4 regions of the Serratia sp. NCCP-200 genome follow, and region 1 is predicted to be linked to each of the others. Evidence: predicted binding sites of a transcription regulator. Region 1 holds the regulator's gene; each other region holds the start of a gene.
The links. The regulator Fur, encoded in region 1, represses iron uptake genes when iron is present. The targets are predictions, from matches to a motif close to ATAATAATGAGAACNACTATCAA.

Region 1 (5,470 bases):
CTCCCGTCAGGACTATATCGATATCGTTAAATATGCTCAGGCACGCCAGATTGAAGTGATCCCTGAGATCGACATGCCGGCGCACGCCCGTGCGGCGATTACTTCTATGGAAGCTCGCTACAAGAAACTGCTTGCCGAAGGGAAAGAGAAAGAAGCCAACGAGTTCCGCCTGGTGGATCCGACCGATACCTCCAATACCACCTCGGTGCAGTACTTCAACCGCCAGAGCTACCTGAACCCATGCCTGGATTCGTCCAAAAACTTCGTGGACAAAGTGATTGGCGAAGTGGCCCAGATGCACAAAGAGGCCGGCCAACCGCTGAAAACCTGGCACTTTGGTGGGGACGAAGCGAAGAACATCCGTCTGGGCGCTGGCTATACCGACGTGAAAAATCCGGAAGCGGGCAAGGGTATCCTCGACCTGAGCAAAGAAGACAAGCCGTGGGCCAAGTCGCAGGTTTGCCAGGCCATCATCAAAGACGGCAAAGTGGAAGATATGGAACACTTGCCGAGCTACTTCGGTCTGGAAGTCAGCCAGTTGGTGAAAGCACACGGCATTGACAGAATGCAGGCGTGGCAGGACGGCCTGAAAGATGCCAAAGACTCGAAGGCCTTCGCGACCAACCATGTGGCGGTGAACTTCTGGGATACCCTGTACTGGGGTGGTTTCGACTCGGCTAACGACTGGGCGAACAAGGGTTATGACGTGGTGATTTCTAACCCGGACTACGTCTATATGGACTTCCCGTATGAAGTCAGCCCGGACGAGCACGGTTACTATTGGGGCACCCGTTTCAGCGACGAGCAGAAGATCTTCAGCTTTGCGCCGAACAACCTGCCGCAGAACGCCGAAACCTCGGTTGACCGTGACGGTAACCACTTCACCGCCAAGAGCGACAAACCATGGCCGGGTGCATATGGTCTTTCCGCCCAGCTGTGGAGCGAAGTGGTGCGTACCGACCAGCAGATGGAATACATGATTTACCCACGTGCCGTGTCGCTTGCAGAACGTGCATGGCACCGTGCCAGCTGGGAGCAGGATTACAAAGCTGGCCGTGAGTACAAAGGCGGCGAAACCCATCAGGTCGATACCAAAACCCTTGATAAGGACTGGCTGCGCTTTGCCAACCTGATTGGCCAACGTGAGCTGGCCAAGATGGATAAAGCGGGCGTGAGCTATCGCCTTCCGGTCCCAGGGGCACGCATCATCGGTGGCAAGTTGGAGGCGAATATTGCTCTGCCGGGCCTGGGAATTGAATATTCCACCGACGGCGGCAAACAGTGGCAGCGTTATGACGACAAAGCTCGCCCAGCGGTGGCGGGTGATGTGCAAATCCGTGCGATTAGCCCGGATGGCAAACGCTTTAGCCGTGCCGAGCCAGTGAAAGCGTAAGTGAGAACTCCGCCCGCCTACGTGTCGGTAGATGGGCGGAGAGAGTGCGAGGTGAGAGCTAACTGCAATTGTGATAATTGAGTGGATATTTTTCCCCGGGCCTGTCCGGGGATTTTTTTATCTGTCATTTAGGCATAAAAAAACCGCCGTGTAGGCGGTTTTCGCGTTCTGGCGGGCCAGGATCAGTTCTTATTGTGCAGCGTTTCGTTCTCGCGGCAATCACCGGTTTCACAGTGGCCGTACAGATACAGGCTGTGGTTGGTGAGCTTGATACCGTGTTGCTTGGCGATATCGCGCTGACGCACTTCGATGGATTCGTCGCTGAACTCGATCACTTTGCCGCAGTCCAGGCAAATCAGGTGATCGTGGTGGTGTTGCTGAGTCAGTTCGAAAACCGACTTGCCACCTTCAAAATTGTGGCGGGTCACAATACCTGCGTCGTCAAACTGGTTCAGCACACGGTATACCGTGGCCAGGCCAATTTCTTCGCCCATATCTATCAGTTTTTTGTACAGATCTTCCGCACTGACGTGATGGCATGCCGGATCCTGCAAGACTTCCAGGATTTTGAGTCGCGGAAGAGTGACTTTTAAGCCAGCCTTCTTCAATGCGGAGTTGTTATCAGTCATGCGGATTCAGTCCTGTTACTATGCTAATCAAGTTGAGGCGTTCTCGCCTATGGCATCGGTTGGCACAAAGCGTTAATTGCGTCTCATTATAGAACCGGTTGCTGCAAATAGAAACCGCCGGTTGTTAACAAACATATCTTTGCACTTTACCAGGGTAACCATGCAAAGCTTTGATGGATGGGATAAACCGATGTCTCAGTCTACCGTGGCGAGGTAGGAAGTTACAAACTTGTAGCTTCTATTGCTCTAATCCGTGATGCCGATAACAGAAGGGCGCGCTATACGGCGCCCCTACCATGTGTTACGTATCCGCCGGGGCAGAGGCTTAGCCGACGATCTCGGCCAGGCTCAGCTCTTCACTGATTTGCTTGACCCAAGCGTCTACACGTTCGTTGGTCAGCTCAGGTTGACGATCTTCGTCAATGGCCAGCCCGACAAAGTGATCATCGTCTGCCAGACCCTTGGAGGCTTCAAAATGGTAGCCTTTGGTTGGCCAGTGGCCGACGATGGCCGCACCGCGTGGTTCAATGATGTCGCGGATGGTGCCCATCGCATCGCAGAAATATTCCGCGTAGTCTTCCTGATCGCCACAGCCAAACAGCGCCACCAGCTTGCCGTTAAAGTCGATGTCTTCCAGCGTCGGGAAGAAATCATCCCAGTCGCACTGGGCTTCACCATAGTACCAGGTTGGGATACCGAGCAGCAGGATATCAAACGCTGCCAGATCTTCTTTGCTGCTTTTGGCGATGTCGTGGATTTCTGCCACGTCGTTGCCGAATTTTTGCTGAAGCGTCTTTTGGATCATCTTGGCAATGTTTTCGGTATTGCCAGTGTCGCTGCCAAAGAAAATGCCTACATGAGCCATAGTAAAGATAACCTTTTAATTCAAATGAATGTGTTGCGTAAACGCGGCCTGAGGCGCTGCCAAGGGCAGGTTTGCTCAGCCGTAAATGCGTATCATGCCAGAAATTTGCCCTGAGGTTTTATCGCGTTTATGCGATGCCTCTGCGGAGGTGGAACCGATCTGGCGTCATCCTTAACGCCGTGCCGCGTTTGCGGCAGCAGAGATCAGTGTTCTGGCTGTTCTTCTGCCAGTTGGGCCAACAGCATTTGTTCGATCAATTCGCTGCGGCTGATATTGCGCTGGTCGGCCAGTTTGTTGAGAGCATCTACCGCGTCTGCGTTGATTTTCAGCTCCACACGCCGTAATCCACGCACTTTGTCCCGTCGTAGCTGATTGCGCTTATTAATTCTAAGCTGTTCATCTCGGGAAAGCGGGTTGGTTTTCGGGCGCCCTGGACGGCGTTCATCTGCGAACAGATCCAGCGTCGTGCGATCCGTTTGTTCTTTTGCCATTGTTGCGCTACTGCAAGGGAGTTTGCATCAAAAAGCGGTTTACGCTTCCAGACGGTTCGATTTACACAATTCGGGCCAATAAACCCTAACCCAAATTCACCCCCAGCCAAGCGCAGCTTCACACCTGGACAGGGTGGCAAAATTATAGCGCGCCATATTACCCCAGCAGATGGAGCGACGACAATGCCTAACTTAGCTACAAACGCGCTAAGCTATTCTCTCTAGCGCGTTTTTTCGCCACTTGAGCTCACGGCTGGTCAATAAAGCGGTGGATTGCCCTTAATACAGCGTCCGGTTTCTCTGCATGGACCCAGTGGCCGGTGCCTGCAACCACATAGGCGCGTGCCTGCGGGAACTGGCGGGCGATGTCATCGCGGTAGCTATCCTGCACGTAAGGCGAGAGGCCGCCACGGATAAACAGCGTCGGGTGCGGCCAGGGTGGAACCTCTTGCCAGCCGATAATGTTCTCATATTGCTCGATCAGCACCGGCAGATTGAACCGCCAACTGCCAGCATGGAAAGATTTCAACAGAAACTGGATCACGCCTTCTTCATCCAGCGTGGCTCGCATGAGCTGCGCAGCCTGCTGACGCTGGGTGATACCCGCATCGGTGACGGCTTGCAGTGCGGTAAAGATCTGGTCATGGCGGCGGGTGGCGTAATCCACCGGGGCGATATCGATCGCCACCAGCCGTTCAATCCGCTCCGGGGCTAGCGCGGTCAATGCCATCGCTGCTTTGCCGCCCATTGAGTGGCCGATCACGATGGCTCGCTCGATTTGCAAATCGTCCAACAGCGTCAACAGATCCTGCGCCATGGCTGGGTAGGTCATCTCCGCTGCGCGCGGTGACAGCCCGTGATTGCGCAGATCGACCTTGATCACCGTATGCTGTTGGTTCAGGTCGCGCGCCAGCACGCCCAGGTTATCCAGATTACCGAACAGACCGTGGATCAGCACGATCGGTAAGCTGGCAGGTGTGGCGGCCTCAGAGGCCAGTAATTGATAATGTAATTTCATGGTGAAGTTCATGACTTGATAACATTTAGTTAGGTTATCATGATTGCAGAGATATTGGTTTGTTCGCAGAATTTTGCCGATATTTCATGGTATGGTGAGGGGTTGGCGGCCAAGGCGGTTGGCTAAAGTCTGCTTTTGCCGTTTGGGAGAACATTGTAGTGTTCGCACCCGCGCTTTTAACCTTATAATCCCATGGCTTGAATGCACCAATTGGCTTCAGGTTCATAAGTAGAAAAAACGTACTGGATAAAGATGAAAACTATTGAAGTCGACGAAGAACTTTACCGCTATATTGCCAGCCACACGCAACATATCGGTGAAAGCGCGTCTGATATTTTACGGCGTATGTTGAAGTTTACCGCAGGCCAGCCTGTGCGCACGGCCCCTGTGGTTGCCAGTGGTCAGGCAGAGCCGTCAGCGGCTGCCGTTGCAGCACAGCGTCCACGCGATCGCGTGCGTGCGGTGCGCGAGCTGCTGCTGTCGGACGAATATGCCGAACAGAGCAAAGCTGTAAATCGTTTTATGCTGGTACTTTCCACCTTGTACACCCTCGATGCGGCGGGCTTTGCCGCGGCAACGGATTCGTTGCATGGCCGTACCCGTACCTATTTTGCTGGCGATCAGCAAACGCTGCTGGCCAACGGAACGCATACCAAGCCCAAGCATGTGCCAGGTACGCCTTACTGGGTGATCACCAATACCAACACCGGCCGCAAACGCAGCATGATCGAACACATCATGCAGGCCATGCAGTTCCCTGCGGAACTGATCGAGAAAGTTTGCGGCACCGTCTAATTTAGCGAACAGCCCGTCACGGTGGCCGTAAGCGACTCATTGCCCGGCCACAGTACTGGCATTTTAGGGAGTAGTCGATGGCTAATGACCCACGTGCCGGGCAACCCGCTCAGCAAAGTGATTTGATCAACGTAGCCCAGCTGACGTCGCAGTATTATGTACTGCAACCAGAGGCCGGTAATGCTGCACACGCGGTGAAATTCGGCACCTCAGGGCATCGCGGCAGCGCGCTTCGTCAGAGCTTTAACGAAGCACATATCCTGGCGATCGCTCAGGCCA
Region 2 (5,470 bases), on a different contig from region 1:
CTTCTGGCTTCGGATTTTCCGGGGTCAGGTAATCCCAGGACATGTTCAGCAACGGCTCAGGGACCGCACCGCCGTCACGGGTGTACATTTCGCGCAGGCGCATCAGCAGCCCCGCCAGAATTTCACCGTCGTTCAGCGCTTCCCCTGGGGCATCGGCCCCTTTCCAGTGCCATTGCAGCCAGCGGCCAGAGTTCACGATCGAGCCGTTCTCTTCGGCAAAGCAGGTGGATGGCAGGCGGAACACTTCGGTCTGGATTTTCGATGGATCAACGTCGTTAAACTCATCGTGGTTCTGCCAGAAGTTGGAAGTTTCGGTGTTCAGCGGATCGATGGTCACCAGGAACTTCAGCTTGGCCAGTGAGGCCACCACTTTGTTCTTGTTCGGGAACGACGCAACCGGGTTAAAGCCCTGGCAGATATAGCCATTCACTTTCCCCTGCGACATCATCTCGAAATACTGCAGCACGTCGTAGCCTTTGTCCCACTTCGGCAACCAGTCAAAGCCCCAGCTGTTATCTTTCTGCGCTTTGTCGCCGTAGAAGCTCTTCATCATGCTGACGAAGAATTTCGGGTAGTTGCTCCAGTAGTTGACCTGGCCCGGCAGCAGCGCCTTCGGCGTGTTGGCTTTCAGGTAGGTTTCCAGATCGGCCTGCTTCTCGGAAGGCAGCGTCATGTAGCCCGGCAGGCTTTGTGACAGCAGACCCAAATCGGTCAGACCCTGGATATTGGAGTGACCACGCAAGGCGTTCACACCACCACCTGCCATGCCCATATTGCCAAGCAGCAGTTGGATCATCGCCATGGTACGGATGTTCTGCGCACCGACCGAGTGCTGTGTCCAGCCTAGGGCGTAGAGGAATGAGGCCGTCTTGTCGTTGGCGCTGGTTTCGGCGATATATTCGCACACCTTGATGAAATCTTCGGTTGGCGTGCCGCAGATGTTGGTTACCACCTCTGGCGTATAACGGCTGATGTGTTTTTTCAGCAGGTTCCACACGCAGTTCGGATCCTGCAGCGTAGTATCACGCTTGGCGAAGCCATTCTCGTCGAGCTGATAGTTCCAGGTGGTTTTATCGTATTTGCGATTTTCCGCGTCGTAGCCGCTGAACAGGCCGTCGTCGAAAGTGAAGTCTTCCCGCACCAGCAGGCTGGCGTTGGTGTAGGCGTCCACGTATTCGCGGTTAATCTTGTTATTGGTGATCAGGTACAGCAAGACGCCCGACAGGAAAGCAATGTCGGTACCTGAACGGATAGGCGTGTAGAAATCCGCCACGGATGCAGTACGGGTAAAGCGCGGATCGATGACGATCAGCTTGGCTTTATTATGAATTTTGGCTTCCATCGCCCAGCGGAATCCCACTGGATGCGCTTCTGCCGCATTACCACCCATGACAATAATTAAGTCGGCGTTCTTGATATCAACCCAGTGGTTGGTCATCGCACCGCGACCAAATGTTGGAGCAAGACTTGCTACCGTTGGTCCGTGTCAGACACGCGCCTGGTTGTCTACGGCAAGCATGCCGAGAGCGCGACTAAATTTTTGGGTCAGCATACCGGTTTCGTTGCTGGAGGCCGAAGCACACAGCATCCCGGTCGAGAGCCAACGGTTTACCGTTACGCCAGCGGCGTTGGTGGCTTCGAAGTTGGCATCGCGGTCTTCTTTCATCAGTTTGGCGATGCGGGTGAAGGCGTCGTCCCAGCTGATGCGTTGCCACTTGTCTGAGCCTGGAGCGCGATATTCAGGGTATTGGAGACGGCTTTCGCTGTGGATGAAATCCACCAGACCTGCCCCTTTCGGGCAAAGTGCACCACGGTTTACCGGATGGTCTGGATCCCCTTCGATATGGAAGATGCTCTCTTTGGCGTTTTTGGCGCCATCACCAAGGCTGTACATCAACAGCCCACAGCCGACGGAACAATACGTGCAGGTATTACGGGTTTCACGGGCGCGCAGCAACTTGTACTGCCGGGTTTCCGCCAATGCCACCGCCGGGCTAAAGCCCAGTGCAGCTACCGTGGTTCCTGCCATACCGCCAGCGCAGATCTTAAAGAACTGCCTTCTGCTGACCTGCATGGGGGGTCTCCTTTCTCTCTCGTGTTGTCACATTGTTTCAAATGACGCTTTCCCCCTCAAAGCGGGAAGCGCTAAAATCACTATTCTTATGTGGGTATTGGCCAAATGGGCCGCAACGGCGCCGCAATAATACCATAGCAGGCGTAGGGTTGTTACAAACAGGTGCCAGGAAAGTGAACAAAATTAACCAAGAGCAGCCCACAAATGTGAACGCGCTCACGGGCCTGATCCAGGCTCCGGTGTACCAGCGCGGGCAACTGACCACCAAAGAGCAAGATTGGCTCGCCGAAGAGGTGCCGGTCGCGTTGGTGTATAACGGCATTTCTCACGTGGTGATGATGTGTACGCCAAAGGATCTAGAGGCGTTCGCCCTCGGTTTTTCCCTCTCGGAAGGGATTATCGACTCGCCACGGGATATCTTCAGTATAGAGGTTAATCCCACCTGCAACGGCATGGAAGTACAAATCGAGCTTTCCAGCCGCCGCTTTGCCGGGCTGAAGGAGCGCCGCCGGGCGATGGCGGGCCGCACAGGTTGCGGCGTTTGTGGCATCGAACAGTTGGCGGATATCTTCCGACCGGTCACACCGCTGCCCTTTACCCAAACCTTCTCATTGGCCAATCTCGATCGCGCCCTTGACCAGCTACGTCAGGTGCAGAACGTCGGCCAGTTGACGGGTTGTACCCACGCCGCAGGTTGGATCTCACCGCAGGGTGAACTGCTGGGCGGCTGCGAAGACGTTGGCCGCCATGTGGCGCTGGACAAAATGATCGGCATACGCGCCAAACAGGGCTGGCAGCAAGGGGCGATCCTGGTTTCCAGCCGGGCCAGCTATGAGATGGTGCAAAAATCCGCCATGTGCGGTGCCGAGATCCTGTTTGTGGTCTCTGCCGCCACCTCGCTGGCGGTGGAAATCGCCGAGCGCAGCAACCTGACATTGGTTGGTTTTAGCAAGCCAGGCAGGGCAACGGTGTTTACACACCCGCAGCGTATTACCGATTAAGACTTAATCCATACAGTCTGTAGGGCATTGATAATCATTTTCAATATCATTTAATTAATTATAATGCATCATACTGCTTACGCGGTGCTCACATTTTGCGCCGCCCTACACTACTGGAGATGATGATCATGAGTTATTCACTGCCATCCCTACCTTATGCTTACGACGCACTAGAACCGCATTTCGACAAGCAGACGATGGAAATCCATCACACCAAACACCACCAGACCTACGTCAACAATGCCAACACCGTGCTGGAAGCTTACCCTGAGCTGGCTTCGCTGAGCGTAGAAGAGCTGATCCAGGATCTGGATAAAGTCCCTGCAGACAAGCGCACCTTTATGCGCAACAACGCAGGCGGCCACGCTAACCACAGCCTGTTCTGGAAAGGTCTGAAAACCGGCACCACGCTGGATGGCGATCTGAAAGCCGCTATCGAGCGCGATTTCGGCAGCGTAGAGAAATTCCAGGAAGAGTTCGAGAAAGCCGCCGCCACCCGTTTCGGTTCTGGCTGGGCTTGGCTGGTGCTGAAAGGCGACAAGCTGGCCGTGGTGTCTACCGCTAACCAGGACAGCCCGCTGATGGGCGAAGCCGTCTCCGGCGCTTCAGGCTTGCCAATCGTTGGCCTGGACGTGTGGGAACACGCTTACTACCTGAAATTCCAGAACCGTCGCCCTGACTACATCAAGGCATTCTGGAACGTGGTGAACTGGGACGAAGCAGCCAAACGCTTCGCCGAAGCCAAGAAATAATTTGGCGTTCCCCTATGGATTTCAAGCTGCAGCTAGGCGACAAGCTTACTCATCCCCAGGAGCTTACTTTTCGTAAGTGACTGGGGTGAGTAAGTGCAGGTAACAACGCTGCAGCTTGAAAGACGACGGGGATATCTCTGATGATGCCCGCTGATGCGGGTATCTTTTTGCCCATTTCCCGCTAAAGTTTAACCGCTTCTTGCCGATGCTTTGTTCAATTGTCTAACGCCTAAAGAGGGATAAATCATGGCGGCATTGCAAGCTTTGGCAGGAAAAATCGTTCATCTCACCGTAGGTAAAAAGCTCGGACTCGGGTTCTCTCTAATGTTGATACTGGCGATCGTTATCGCTGGTACCGGGATAACCTACCTCAATCTTATCGAATCACGCAGCGACCGCATCGATTTCAGCTATCAGTTAACGGGCGAAATCAGTCAGGCTAAATACACCCGTGCCATGTTTAGCCAAAATTACAACACCGACTACCTTGAACGTAACCGCAAACATATCGAAAACGCGTTGCAACTGGCCAGCCACGCGCAAAACCTGAATTGGGATGCGCAAAGCCGCAAGGATCTGGAGCTTTTGGTGGTGTTGCTGGGTAACTATGAGCAACAACAGAAAATGTTTGCCAAAGCCGTGGTGGATAAAGACGCGGTACGAGCCAGCTGGAACATGTCCGAAGTTCAGGACAGCCTGAGCCAGGTTGAACGTCAGTTGGGGGCTACCGATCTGCAACTGGCGTTTATCCAGTTGAACCAGAAGCTGACCCAGATCCGCTACTATGCCCGTGGCCTGGTGCTGCAACCCAACCGCGACTCCGAAATCCCATTGCTCAGCGCCATCGACGACGCCCGCAGCGCCGCCAACACGCTCAGCCAACGCCTGAACGAGTCACAACGCCCGTTGCTCCAACCTCTGTTGACCGTGCTTGACGAGTATAAAGGCCACATCGCGGCCTACCTGCCCGCCGTTGAGAATGAGATCAAGATCAGTAAACAGCTCGGCGGCTACGCTGACGAGATCGGTACGCTGGTCAATAATTTCATGAAGGATGAGCTGACGCAGACCCATAACAATATCAATACCGCGCAATGGCAGATGGGGATCACCACGGCGATCGCCATTCTTGCTGGCCTGCTGATATCATGGCGTATCACATTGCAGATCACTCGCCCCCTCAACAGCACCCTGGAACTGGCAGAACGCATTGCCAAGGGTGATCTACGCCAGGCACAAACCAGCACTCGCCGTGATGAACTGGGCCAGTTGCTTAACGCCGTCGCCGCTATGAGCCAGAACCTGCGCGATATGATTGAGAAAATCCAGATGGGGGTCAGCCAGGTCTCCACCGCCGCCGGGGAAATCGCTGCAGGCAATACCGATCTCTCTTCACGTACCGAACAGCAGGCCGCCGCGGTGGAAGAAACCGCCGCCAGCATGGAACAGCTCACCGCCACGGTGAAGCAGAATGCCGACAACGCCCATCACGCCAACCAGCTGGCGACCGATGCCTCACAAACCGCACAGCAGGGCGGCAAACTGGTCAGCAACGTCGTCAGCACCATGCGGGATATTTCCAACAGTTCGCAGCGGATCGCCGAAATTACCACCCTGATCAACGGCATTGCCTTCCAGACCAA
Region 3 (5,470 bases), on a different contig from region 1:
CCATGGAGTGATGATCGTAACGTAGGCCTGGAGTCAGCATTGTGGTATCGGTCAGCTCGATATTATCTTCGGCAAATAGCGAGAAGATATCCGCGGAGGAATACGGGCTGCGGTTGCTACTATCGGTACCTGGGATCGCTCCCCCGGTATTAGTGCCGGTTAGCGATTGGGTGGTCGAAGAAGGATCTTTCATCTTCTGCTGGTTCCACTCGGTACCCAGCGTGGCGGTTTGTGGCACCCACATATCGAACGGAATGCTGACTTCACTGTGCGCCAGGAAATTATCCAGACGGGTGGTGTTGTAACTGTCGTTGGCGAAGATCCCTTCGGTGCCCCCGGCCAGCCCTTCGGCTAAACGGGTATTACGCGTGCGCTCAAACTGGACGTAGTTGTTGGTGCTGACGCCGTTATCCCAGGCACCACGGTAGTTGAGCGCATAGGTTTCGCGATACATACGGTTGGTTTCTTTACCGTAGTTGCTCTGCACCAGCGCATTGGTGTTGGTGTTCTGGGTATCCCCGGCGTACAGGTTACCTTGGCGGCCATAGGCATATTGGAAATCCAAGGTCTGCAGGTGGGCGAATTCCCAGCTCAGCAAGGCATCGATATTTTTGTCGATCACCCCTTCACGACCGGCAGGCAAAGTATTGGCATAGGTGCCGGTACGTTCGGACTGATGCCCCTGGTTGATATCCCAGGCGTCGGCCTGCGTTTTGCTGTAGCCACCGAACAGACGGAAGCTCAACTGATCGCTTAACGGGCCGGAAAGGCTGAAATCGGTACGCTTGGTGGCGCCTTCATCCTTATGCTGCGGTACGTTGAAATAACCGTTTAGCGAGCCATGAAGATCTTGGGTGGTTTTCTTGGTGATGATATTGACTACGCCACCTGCTGCACCGTTACCATAGCGGGCAGCCGCTGGGCCACGCAGCACTTCGATACGTTCGATCATATCTGGTGGCACCCAGGCAGTATCGCCACGGGTATCACGCTCGCCGCGCCAGCCTTGGCGCACCGAGTTACGGCTGCTGGCTGGTTTACCGTCGATCAGGATCAGGGTATTTTCTGGCCCCATACCGCGGATATCGATCTGGCGGTTGTTGCCCCGCTGGCCGCTGGTGGAGTTACCGGTCAGGTTGACCCCCGGCATGGTACGGATTAGCTCATTGATATCACGAGCGGGAGGGCGTCGTTTGATTTCTTCGGCAGTGATGGTGGAAACGCCGGGAGCTTGAAGGTTTTGTTTGGCGGCGGTGACAACGATGACATCTTCAGAGGCGGATTCTTTTTTACTTTTCTCAGCCAGCGCGGCGCTGTCTGAGGTGGTGGCCGTTTGCTCGGCATTGACCGTAACGGAAAATGCAGATGTGCCCAATCCTAACCCGATGAGTGTGGCTAAAGAATAACGAGATAACTTCCGATTCATTTTGAGGTTCCTACCTAACAACCCTTCCTGATGCGGCGCTGTGTGACAACCGGTAACGGAACGGTTTGTTGTAGTTTTATTGTGTAGTCGAAAATAGTAACGAAACCCGGAGGCCAGGCTGACTGGCAGCAAGATCCCGCTCAATAATTCGGCATCCATCCCTGTTGAAGAATGCCCGCTCTATTTCGAGCTTGTATACACTATTGCAAATGCAAATAATTATCAATAGTATTCCTTGTGCCGTTTGGCATTTGGGAACCGGTGAGTCGCACGGCGTGCCTTGCCAACAACACAATGAGTGGGCGTTTTGAAAACTGAACAACAACCAGCAAGCAGTACGTTATTGGCGAGCAAGCATGCAGGGAGCCACGGTTGGTGGCTGGATATCGCCCGGCGTGGTACCCCCTTGGTGGAACTGCAGGATAATGGGCGATGGAAGGTGACGTTCTTGTGGCGCGACCCTCAGGGCGGTGAACTGACCTCGGCTTATCAACGAGTCTGGATCCATATCAATTGCCTCACCGATCATCACCAAGCGTCGCCCCCGCAGAGCCTGCAACGGCTTGCAGGTTCGGACGTCTGGTATTGGCAAACCGAGCTGCAAGGCGACTGGCGCGGCAGCTACTGCTTTATCCCCTGCATGGAGGATCGTCCCTTCGAACCGCAGGGGGACAATTCCCACGCCAACATGCTTTCTATTCGCCACTGGTGGCACCAGGTGTTTGCCAACGCAACTCACGATCTGCTTAATCCTTACCGCGCCTGGCCTGGCGTAGGGGGGCACACGCTTTCCGGCTTGCATATGCCACAGGCTCCCCAACAACCGGCCTGGCGGGACTTTGACAACTATGCCGTGACCAGCGGCCGCTGTACGCCAGCACCGCCTGCCAAACTGCAACGGCATACCTGGCATAGCCAGCGATTGGGAACCTCCCGCCACGTCTGGATCTACTCCACCGGTGAAAGTAACCCGGCGGCGCGGCCATTGGCTATTTTGCTGGACGGCCAATTCTGGGCCAATCAGATGCCGGTCTGGGATCCGCTGATGCAACTGACGCGCACTGGCCAACTGCCGGAGGCGGTCTATATGCTGATCGACGTGATCGACCAGCAACACCGCGCGCGGGAACTGACCTGCAACGATGAGTTTTGGTTGGCCCTACAGGAAGAGTTATTACCGCAATTGGCCGAATGGGCCCCGCATAGCCGTGAGGCTGCCAACACCGTAGTTGCAGGGCAAAGCTTTGGTGGCTTGGGCTCGCTCTATGCTGGCCTGCGCTGGCCGGAATATTTTGGTGCCACCATCAGCCAGTCCGGCTCGTTCTGGTGGCCACGCCGCGATATGTTGCAACTGCCCACCGTGCCCGAGGATGCCTGCTGGTTGATCCGCCAGGTAGAAGACGGGCAGTTAGGTGCGCATGGCAAGCTGAAGGTGTTTTTAGAGGCCGGGGCGCATGAAAAGCTGGTCCACCGGGTGAATGACCGTATGGCGGCCCTGTTAAGTGAAACCGGGCATCAGGTGCAGTATCGGCTGGTGGAGGGCGGGCACGATGCGTTGTGTTGGCGCGGCGGTTTACTCGATGGTCTGCAAGCGCATTGGTCGGAGCTGGTCAACCGCCGTGCCGAATTGAAGCCGTCCGCCAACCCTCTTCATGCTTAAGGAGCAAGTAATGGAAACCTTAAACCCGTTCGATGACGAGCAGCAAATTTGCTACGTCCTGCGTAATGAAGAACTGCTTTACAGCCTGTGGCCGGATTTCAGCGCCATCCCGGTCGGTTGGGTCAGCGTTTTTGGCCCGGCTTCCCGGGAGCACTGCGTCAACTGGCTAGAACAGAATTGGCAGGATATGCGGCCCGCATCACTGCGTAAGGCGTGATGGAGACGCAGCAAGAACCGACAACAGGAGCGAACGTCGTGTCAGAAACCTCTATTTTACCCACCGGGCAACAGGTTACCGTTGAGTTGCCATTGGTGGCGGCGCAGCCCGGTATTTGGGTTGCCGATCAAATTTCACCGTACGGCAATGCCTATGCGGTCGCCCATTATATCGAACTGAATGGCCCGCTGGATAAAGACCACCTGTTACGGGCGATCTCACTGGGCCTGGCCGAAGTGGATACCTTAAGGCTGCGTTTCGTTGAGCGTGACGGTGTGCCGATGCAGTATTACGACGCCACGATGCCGTTGGCTGCGCCGGAATGGATTGATTTAAGCGACTCGGCGGATGCTGAGGCGGCGGCCCACGCGCTGATGCAGATCGACCTTGGTGCCGAATTACGGGTGAGCAGCGGCAAACCGCTGTATCGCCATATCCTGATGCGTCTGGCCGACGATCGCTGGTTCTGGTATCAGCGTTACCATCATCTGGTGGTCGATGGCTTCAGCTTTACCGCCATCGCCCGCCGTATCGCCAATATTTATACCCGCCTATATCAGCACGAGCAGCCAGAACCGACGCCGTTCACGCCTTTTAGCGATGTGGTGGCGGAATATCAGCAGTATCAGCAATCCCCTGGTTATCAGCGCGATGCCGATTTTTGGTTGAACAAGGCACGGCAGTTGCCCGTGCCAGCCACCCTATGCCCGCAACCGTTGGCCGGGCAGGCACCTTCGACGCGTATTCACCGCTTGGCACAGTGCTGTGCCGCGCAGGATCTTGCGCCACTGGTCAGTCTGGGCCAGCAACAGCAGCTCAGCGCAGCCGATATGGCGATGGCGCTGGTGGCCGTGTGGGTGGCTCGTCTGACAGGGCAAACCCGCTACAGCGCCGGGTTTATTTTTATGCGCCGCATGGGTTCGGCTGCGCTTTGTGCCACCGGGCCGGTGATTAACGTATTGCCGGTGGAGATGCACGTCGCGCCGCAGGCAACGCTGGCCGATATCGCCGCACAAATCAGCCGTGAACTGAAGTTTGCCCGCCGCCATCAGCGCTATGATGCTGAGCAGGTACAGCGCGATCTGGGGCGTATTGGCGACAGTCAGCCGCTGTATGGCACAGTCTTCAACTTCAAGATGTTCGACTACCAGCTCGATTTTGCCGGTATCAAAGGGATCACCCACGACCTGGCCTCTGGCCCGGTGCGTGATTTGGAAATCGCCTTGTTTATCGACGAGGCTGGCACGCTGAAGATTGAGCTATTAGCCAATGCCGAGCGTTATCAGTTGGCCGAATTGACGGAGCACTTACAGCGCTTGCCGCTGCTGCTGCGGCAGTTTGCGGCACAACCGACATTGCCGGTGAGCGAAGCCGATTTGTTGAGTGAAAAAGATCATGCGCTGCTGGCCAAGGTGAACGACACCGCTTATCCGGTGGCAGCCCAGACCCTCAGCGGTCTGCTGGCCGAGCAGGCGAAAAAGACCCCGAATGCCCCGGCGCTGGCAGATGAGCACCACCGGTTCAACTACCGCGAAACTCGCGAACAGGTGATCGCCTTGGCCCAGCGTTTGGTGGCTCAGGGTGTGCAGCCGGGCGACATCGTGGCGGTGGCATTGCCGCGTTCGGTCTTCCTGTCGCTGGCGTTAATGGCGATAGTGGAAGCGGGAGCGGCCTATTTACCACTGGATACCGGCTATCCCGATGAGCGCCTCAGCATGATGCTGGAAGACGCGGCCCCACGCCTGATTATCACCGATGCTTCCCAACAGGCGCGTTTTGTGGGGCAGGGGGAAGTGCTGTTATACGATGCGCCACTGGTAGCCACCGCTGCTGCACCGAGCGTGATCCAAGGCCCGACGCCACATCATCCGGCTTATATCATCTTTACATCCGGCTCAACCGGGCGGCCAAAGGGCGTGCTGGTTGGGCATCAGGCCATCGTTAACCGTTTATTGTGGATGCAGCACCAGTACCCGCTGGCGGCAGATGATGTGGTGCTGCAAAAAACGCCGTGCAGCTTTGACGTCTCGGTGTGGGAATTCTTCTGGCCATTGATAGTGGGCGCGCAGCTAGTGATGGCTCCGCCGGAGGCGCACCGCGACCCTCAGCAACTGCAAACGCTAATCGATCGGCATAAAGTCACTACCATGCACTTTGTTCCTTCGAT
Region 4 (5,470 bases), on a different contig from region 1:
TCAGTGGCTTCCAGCAGCAGCTCAGCCATGATTTCCAGCGCACCGTGGAACGTTTTCTGGCGTTGCAAACGTTGGGCACGGAAAGCGCTCGTCAGGATGCGCGCCAGTTGAAAACCGTAGTGCTCAATCAGCCGATACCGGGTGTTGAGGTGCTGAACGGAGGCCTGGAGATGCTACGTACGGTGGATCAACGCCAATCGTTGGCGGCACTGACGATGCCGGTACTGCGTATTTATGGTTACCTCGACGGGCTGGTGCCGCGCAAAGTGGCTAGCCTGTTGGATGAATTGTGGCCAAGCTCCACCTCGGAGGTGATCGCCAAAGCGGCCCATGCGCCGTTTATCTCTCATCCCGAAGCATTCGCTAACATTATTAATCAATTTGTTGCAACCGAGTAATGGCGCGGTCTGGCGGCGATATCTCATTGATTACAGATTATAAACGCACAAAACGGCGGTAAATTTTCAACCAATAAGTGGATAAAAACTAAACCTGTTCGATACTTGAAGGGGTAAATGCGTGGCTACAAGGTGAATATAAGCTTATCAATCTTCACTTTGGCGATTTGTTTCTGGGCAGAGGGAGCTTCGTCAGGGAAAGCAACGAAGCTGTTAGACGTCGCAGTAGCCAAGCTCGATGACGCATTTGTTGTTAGTCGCTTTCATAAAAATCCAATTTATCCATTGAGAGGTATTATCATGAAATCATTGAAGATGATCGTTGCGGCGTTGATTGTAGGCTCAGTGTCTTTCGGTTCGATGGCTGCAACCTTGCTAACTAAGGACGAGCTGGATAAGAACCCAGGCAAGTATGAGAAAATTGGTACCGTGTCTTCAACTGCACAGGCCACCGATCCGATGGACTTGAAAGATGAATTGTCCAAACTGGCCGATGAGAAAGGGGGCCAATACTATGTCGTGCTGGCTGCCCGTGAGCACGGCAAGTTCAGCGCCGTAGCGGATGTGTATAAAGACAAGCAATAATCTTCAAGTAGGGGGTGCAGGCAAACTATTGCGCCCCTGTATTCACCCCTTCAAACGATAAATCACCGTGTTACAAGCCAGCCCTTCTGGGCAACTCTTACAGCTACCGCTCAGGCATTCGCTGCTATCGAGCTCAATACGTTCAACTTTCCCCATGGCGGTCAAACGTTGCAGCATTGCTTCAACCAATGGCAAGGGCGTTGCCAACTGCTGACTCAGCTGTTGCGCCTGAGCGCTGCCCCGAAGGGCAAGCGCATCACGGATTTGCAGCAGGCTGGCCATTAGTGACAGTCACCCGAACTTTGACAACAGGACGCCGAGGTGGTGCTACGCAAACGGATCGTTACGCGGCTACGAGCCTTGCGCAAGCCCAATAGTACCAGCGCATTGAACAGCAGCACGATCAGGATCGCTGTCGCGCTGTATTGCGGATGCTGGCTGAAGGTCGCGATCTGATAGAACAGCGTTGCCAGCGAATAGGCCACGTTCAACCCCCACAGGATGGAGAAGGTCATCCAACCCCGGCTGGACTCACGTGCAATAGCGCCCATCACCGAAACGCAGGGAACGTAAAGCAACACGAAAATCAGATAGCTGTAGGCAGAGATTGAAGTGCCAAATTTGCTACTCATAACGCCCATTGAGCCCACGCCCATCTCACCATCACCCTTGCTGGCTTCGATAGGGTTGGAGAGTACGCTCAGGCTGAAGGTGCTCTTCAGGCCCTGCCAGGTTTCATTGACGGCGGCGCCGAGCTCATCAAGCAGGTTGAAGTTGGCGGCATCGAAGTGCTCATTGGTGATGTTCTCTGCGGTGTACAGCGTGTTGAGCGTCCCGACCACCACTTCTTTGGCCATCGCCCCGGTTACCAACCCGACGGTTGCTTGCCAGTTATCATTGTGTACGCCCATTGGCTGCAATAATGGCGTCAGCACTTTGGAAACCGAGGCCAGCGCTGAATCATTGATGCTGTCTACCGGCTGCCCGCTGAACGAGAAGCTGTTCAAGCCGCCAATAAAGATGCTGGCAATCACGATCACTTTCCCGGCGCGCAGCACAAAACCTTTCAGGCGTTGCCAGGTTTGCAGCAACAGGCTTTTCAGATGCGGCACGTGATAAATCGGCAGCTCCATCACGAACGGCGATGCTTCTCCGCGCATGATGGTGTATTTCAGCACCAGGCCGGTGAGGATCGCCACCACGATGCCGAGCATATACAGTGAGAACACCACGCCCGCGCCGTCCTGGCCGAAGAAGGCCGCGGCGAATACGGCAAAGATTGCCAAACGCGCGCCGCAGGACATAAAGGGGGCCATCATGATGGTGATCAGGCGTTCGCGTGGGGCATCCAAGGTGCGTGCGCCCATAATGGACGGCACGTTACAGCCAAAGCCGACGATCAGCGGCACGAAGGATTTACCCGGCAGCCCGAGCGCCTGCATCAGGCGGTCCATAACAAATGCCGCTCGCGCCATATAGCCGGAGTCTTCCAGGAATGACAGGAACAGATACATCATGCCGATCTGGGGAACCAGCGGCAGCACGGTATTGATACCGCCCCCCACGCCCTGCGCCAGGAAGACGGTCAGCCACTGCGGGAAATGCAGGGTATAACCGATCCACTGGATGCCCTGAATAAAGATGGCCGCCGAACCGAGATCGAAGATTGGTTGCAGTGCGCCACCGATGTTGATCGCCAATACGAACATGATGTACATCACCAGCAGGAAGATCGGCACCCCCAGCCAGCGGTTGAGGATCACCCGATCCAGTACCTCCGTCAGGCGGTTTGGCAACGCCAGCTTGGAGTTGCTGACCGCATCGCAGATAGTGGCGATCGACTGGTAGCGGGCATCGGCAATTACCAGCGCGGGATCTTCCTGCTGCTGCTGTTGCAGCGCTTGCCTGGAATGAGCCAGCAGATCGGTGGCGTTCCCGGCTAACTGATGGCTGTAGATGTCGCCCTCCAGCATTTGCAGCGCCAGCCAGCGGCGTTGTTCGGTGGGCAACTGTTGAGGCATGGCCTCGGTCAGCGTAGCGATTTCGTCTAACAGCAGCGGCGGATAGGCCACCAGCGCTTTTAACTCATTGAAGCGGTGATTGTCGATGGTCTGTTTCAGCAGGCCAATGCCATCGGCCTTGGTGGAAACCATGGATACCACCGGGCAGCCAAGGCGCTCGGCCAGGGCAGCGACATCGATCTCAATATTCTGGCTCTTGGCAATGTCTTGCATGTTCAAGGCCACGATGCACGGAATACCCAGCTCCAGCAGTTGCAGCGTCAGGTAGAGGTTGCGTTCCAGGTTGGAGGCATCGACCACGTTGATCAGCATATCCGCATCGCCGCTCAGGATGTAGTGACAGGCGATCTGCTCATCCAGCGAGGTTTGTTCGGAGATGGTGGTGAGCGAGTAGGTGCCTGGTAAATCAACCAGCGTAACCTGCGACTGCGGCGTCGTAAACTGGCCCTCTTTACGCTCAACTGTCACCCCGGCCCAGTTACCGACCCGCTGGCGTGCTCCGGTGAGCTGGTTGAACAGCGTCGTCTTGCCCGAGTTCGGGTTACCGATTAAGCCAATAGTGATTTTTTTCATAAACCAACGTGATATCAGTAAATTAAGTATCGGCCGTGTTTGCACACGGCAACTGCCTGAGGCGGGGACAGCGCGTTACGCTTGGCTATCTAGCAGGATCAGGTCTATATCTTTTTTCCGCAGTACCAGGCTAACGCGGCGAGTCTTTATTTCTATCGGATCGCCAAATGGTGCCACGCGTACCACGTCAAACTGCGAGCCGGGCAGCATGCCAAGCGACAGTAATTTCTGGCGGTAGGCCGGGCTAATCTCGCTGGAGAAACCGGTAATTTTATAGGTATGTTTAGGAAGCAGCTGCATATTGCCTTCTCAATGCGTTGAGCATTCCCACAGGAATGACACCTTCAGAACATTTGCTGCCCAGACTACCTGTGAAAAGGTGTATGGGGCCAGGAGCGCCGAGCCAAAAACAGAGCAATGAATACACAGAATCATAGTGATAACAATTATCGTATTCAATACGGAATGTATGGGCAATTGTAAATGCTGTCATATCTGCAATGGACGCCTTGCCAGCTCCTGTTTTAGCACTAAGCCAAACGCACTGCAAATGAGTGCAAAAGGTTAATTAAGTTGCAAATTTGTGTATTTTCTTGCGGTAATGAAACAGTTGTAGCTCTATTGGCGTGGCTGAAAGTTTTATGGCGCAGATCTGGCAACATCGCCTGCTGTAAATGAGAGAGGTAAGTATTTGTGTTTACGACACAATCGACGAACTGAAAAGGTGGTGTTAATAAGGGTGTTAACAACGGAGCATTTTTACCGGCGTGCGGGCTTTAAGCGATAGCTCGAAACCGGGTGGCAAAATAATCGCCATTTTATTGCGGTAGGTCAAAATTGTCGGGGGTGGCGCTAGAAGGGCAAATGGCAAAAATGCCTTCATTTCTGCCATCACTTATCAATAAACTTTACTGGCACAGCCGTCGTCAACCAGACCCCATTATCAGCCTGATAAAATTTAAAGCCATTTTGGTACATTGCCAATGCATCAATGGTTAACACAACAGGTTTGCCATGCCTTTGGCCAACGGCGGTCGCTGTAGTGATATCAGCGGATAGATGCACATACTGACGGGAGCCAGCGATCAATCCGTCTTGATTAATTGAAGCGATAAAACGTGTTGCCGTGCCATGGTAAAGGTACTGTGGCGGGGTCTGTTCCTGATAGCTGATATCAACCTGTTTTGAGGAGTGCCCCTGTACCGCGCGGATATAACCGCCATCATCAGAAATAGAGAAGCGCTTCTTGTCGCTGTTCTCTACAACCGATCTGATTAGCGGCAGGTCAAGTATCCTACCCTTTTTAGCTGCACAGGCGATAAGCGAGTCGAGATTCGCCCATCCTTCACTGTCCAGCGTTAAACCGATAGATTCTGGTTGGTGGCGTAATACATAGCTTAAAAACTTGCTTACATCTTGATTTTGATGACCCATTTCACATTCCTTGTTGTTGGTATCGGCATATTACTGGGTAATCTATGGCTGGTGTCAATGAAGAGAGCAATTTTGCTGACGCTATGTAGGGTGGGATGTCATCCCCGAGCTAGTGGATTGATGACTAATTTACCTACGAACTCCAGAAGTCCATAGTTGAATACATGGATCTCATCGACCGTAATAAATCCGCGCTGTCTCTTGAGCGCAGAACCGATCAAGAGACAGCCGAAGGAGGGGATAAGGGTTTATCCCCTCAGCTCATTATTTCTTGCCAAATGCGGCGGCCAGCGCATCACCCATGGCGCTGTTACCTGCCGGGGTGCTGTTGCGTGGCTTAGGCTTATTGACCGCCGGGCGCGAAGTCTTATCGCGTGCTGGAGCGTTGTTATTGCCCCCGCCACGGCGTGCGGAACCCTCTCCCGGTTGCTCATCCAGACGCATGCTCAGCGCGATACG

Region 2: a site for Fur is predicted at 3,103-3,125, ahead of sodA (superoxide dismutase [Mn]). Genes of this name have one in related genera too.
Region 3: a site for Fur is predicted at 1,636-1,658, ahead of fes (enterochelin esterase). Genes of this name have one in related genera too.
Region 4: a site for Fur is predicted at 4,008-4,030, ahead of feoA (ferrous iron transporter A). Genes of this name have one in related genera too.

What each region holds. Positions count from the first base shown of each region.
Region 1 covers NZ_BAAKUJ010000002.1:460,116-465,585, forward strand. The annotation lists gene AC6HVW_RS07425 (beta-N-acetylhexosaminidase) at 1-1,393, shown strand, start outside; gene fur (ferric iron uptake transcriptional regulator) at 1,576-2,022, opposite strand; gene fldA (flavodoxin FldA) at 2,348-2,887, opposite strand; gene ybfE (LexA regulated protein) at 3,091-3,378, opposite strand; gene ybfF (esterase) at 3,626-4,408, opposite strand; gene seqA (replication initiation negative regulator SeqA) at 4,649-5,191, shown strand; gene pgm (phosphoglucomutase (alpha-D-glucose-1,6-bisphosphate-dependent)) at 5,269-5,470, shown strand, end outside.
Region 2 covers NZ_BAAKUJ010000006.1:38,844-44,313, reverse strand. The annotation lists gene fdnG (formate dehydrogenase-N subunit alpha) at 1-2,074, opposite strand, end outside; gene fdhD (formate dehydrogenase accessory sulfurtransferase FdhD) at 2,248-3,075, shown strand; gene sodA (superoxide dismutase [Mn]) at 3,204-3,827, shown strand; gene AC6HVW_RS18870 (methyl-accepting chemotaxis protein) at 4,074-5,470, shown strand, end outside.
Region 3 covers NZ_BAAKUJ010000001.1:373,591-379,060, forward strand. The annotation lists gene AC6HVW_RS01735 (TonB-dependent siderophore receptor) at 1-1,426, opposite strand, end outside; gene fes (enterochelin esterase) at 1,734-3,086, shown strand; gene AC6HVW_RS01745 (MbtH family protein) at 3,097-3,303, shown strand; gene AC6HVW_RS01750 (enterobactin synthase subunit F) at 3,342-5,470, shown strand, end outside.
Region 4 covers NZ_BAAKUJ010000007.1:120,316-125,785, forward strand. The annotation lists gene bioH (pimeloyl-ACP methyl ester esterase BioH) at 1-398, shown strand, start outside; gene AC6HVW_RS20780 (YdgH/BhsA/McbA-like domain containing protein) at 699-983, shown strand; gene AC6HVW_RS20785 (FeoC-like transcriptional regulator) at 1,026-1,265, opposite strand; gene feoB (Fe(2+) transporter permease subunit FeoB) at 1,265-3,577, opposite strand; gene feoA (ferrous iron transporter A) at 3,653-3,877, opposite strand; gene AC6HVW_RS20800 (RNA 2'-phosphotransferase) at 4,469-5,011, opposite strand; gene AC6HVW_RS20805 (Tex family protein) at 5,276-5,470, opposite strand, start outside.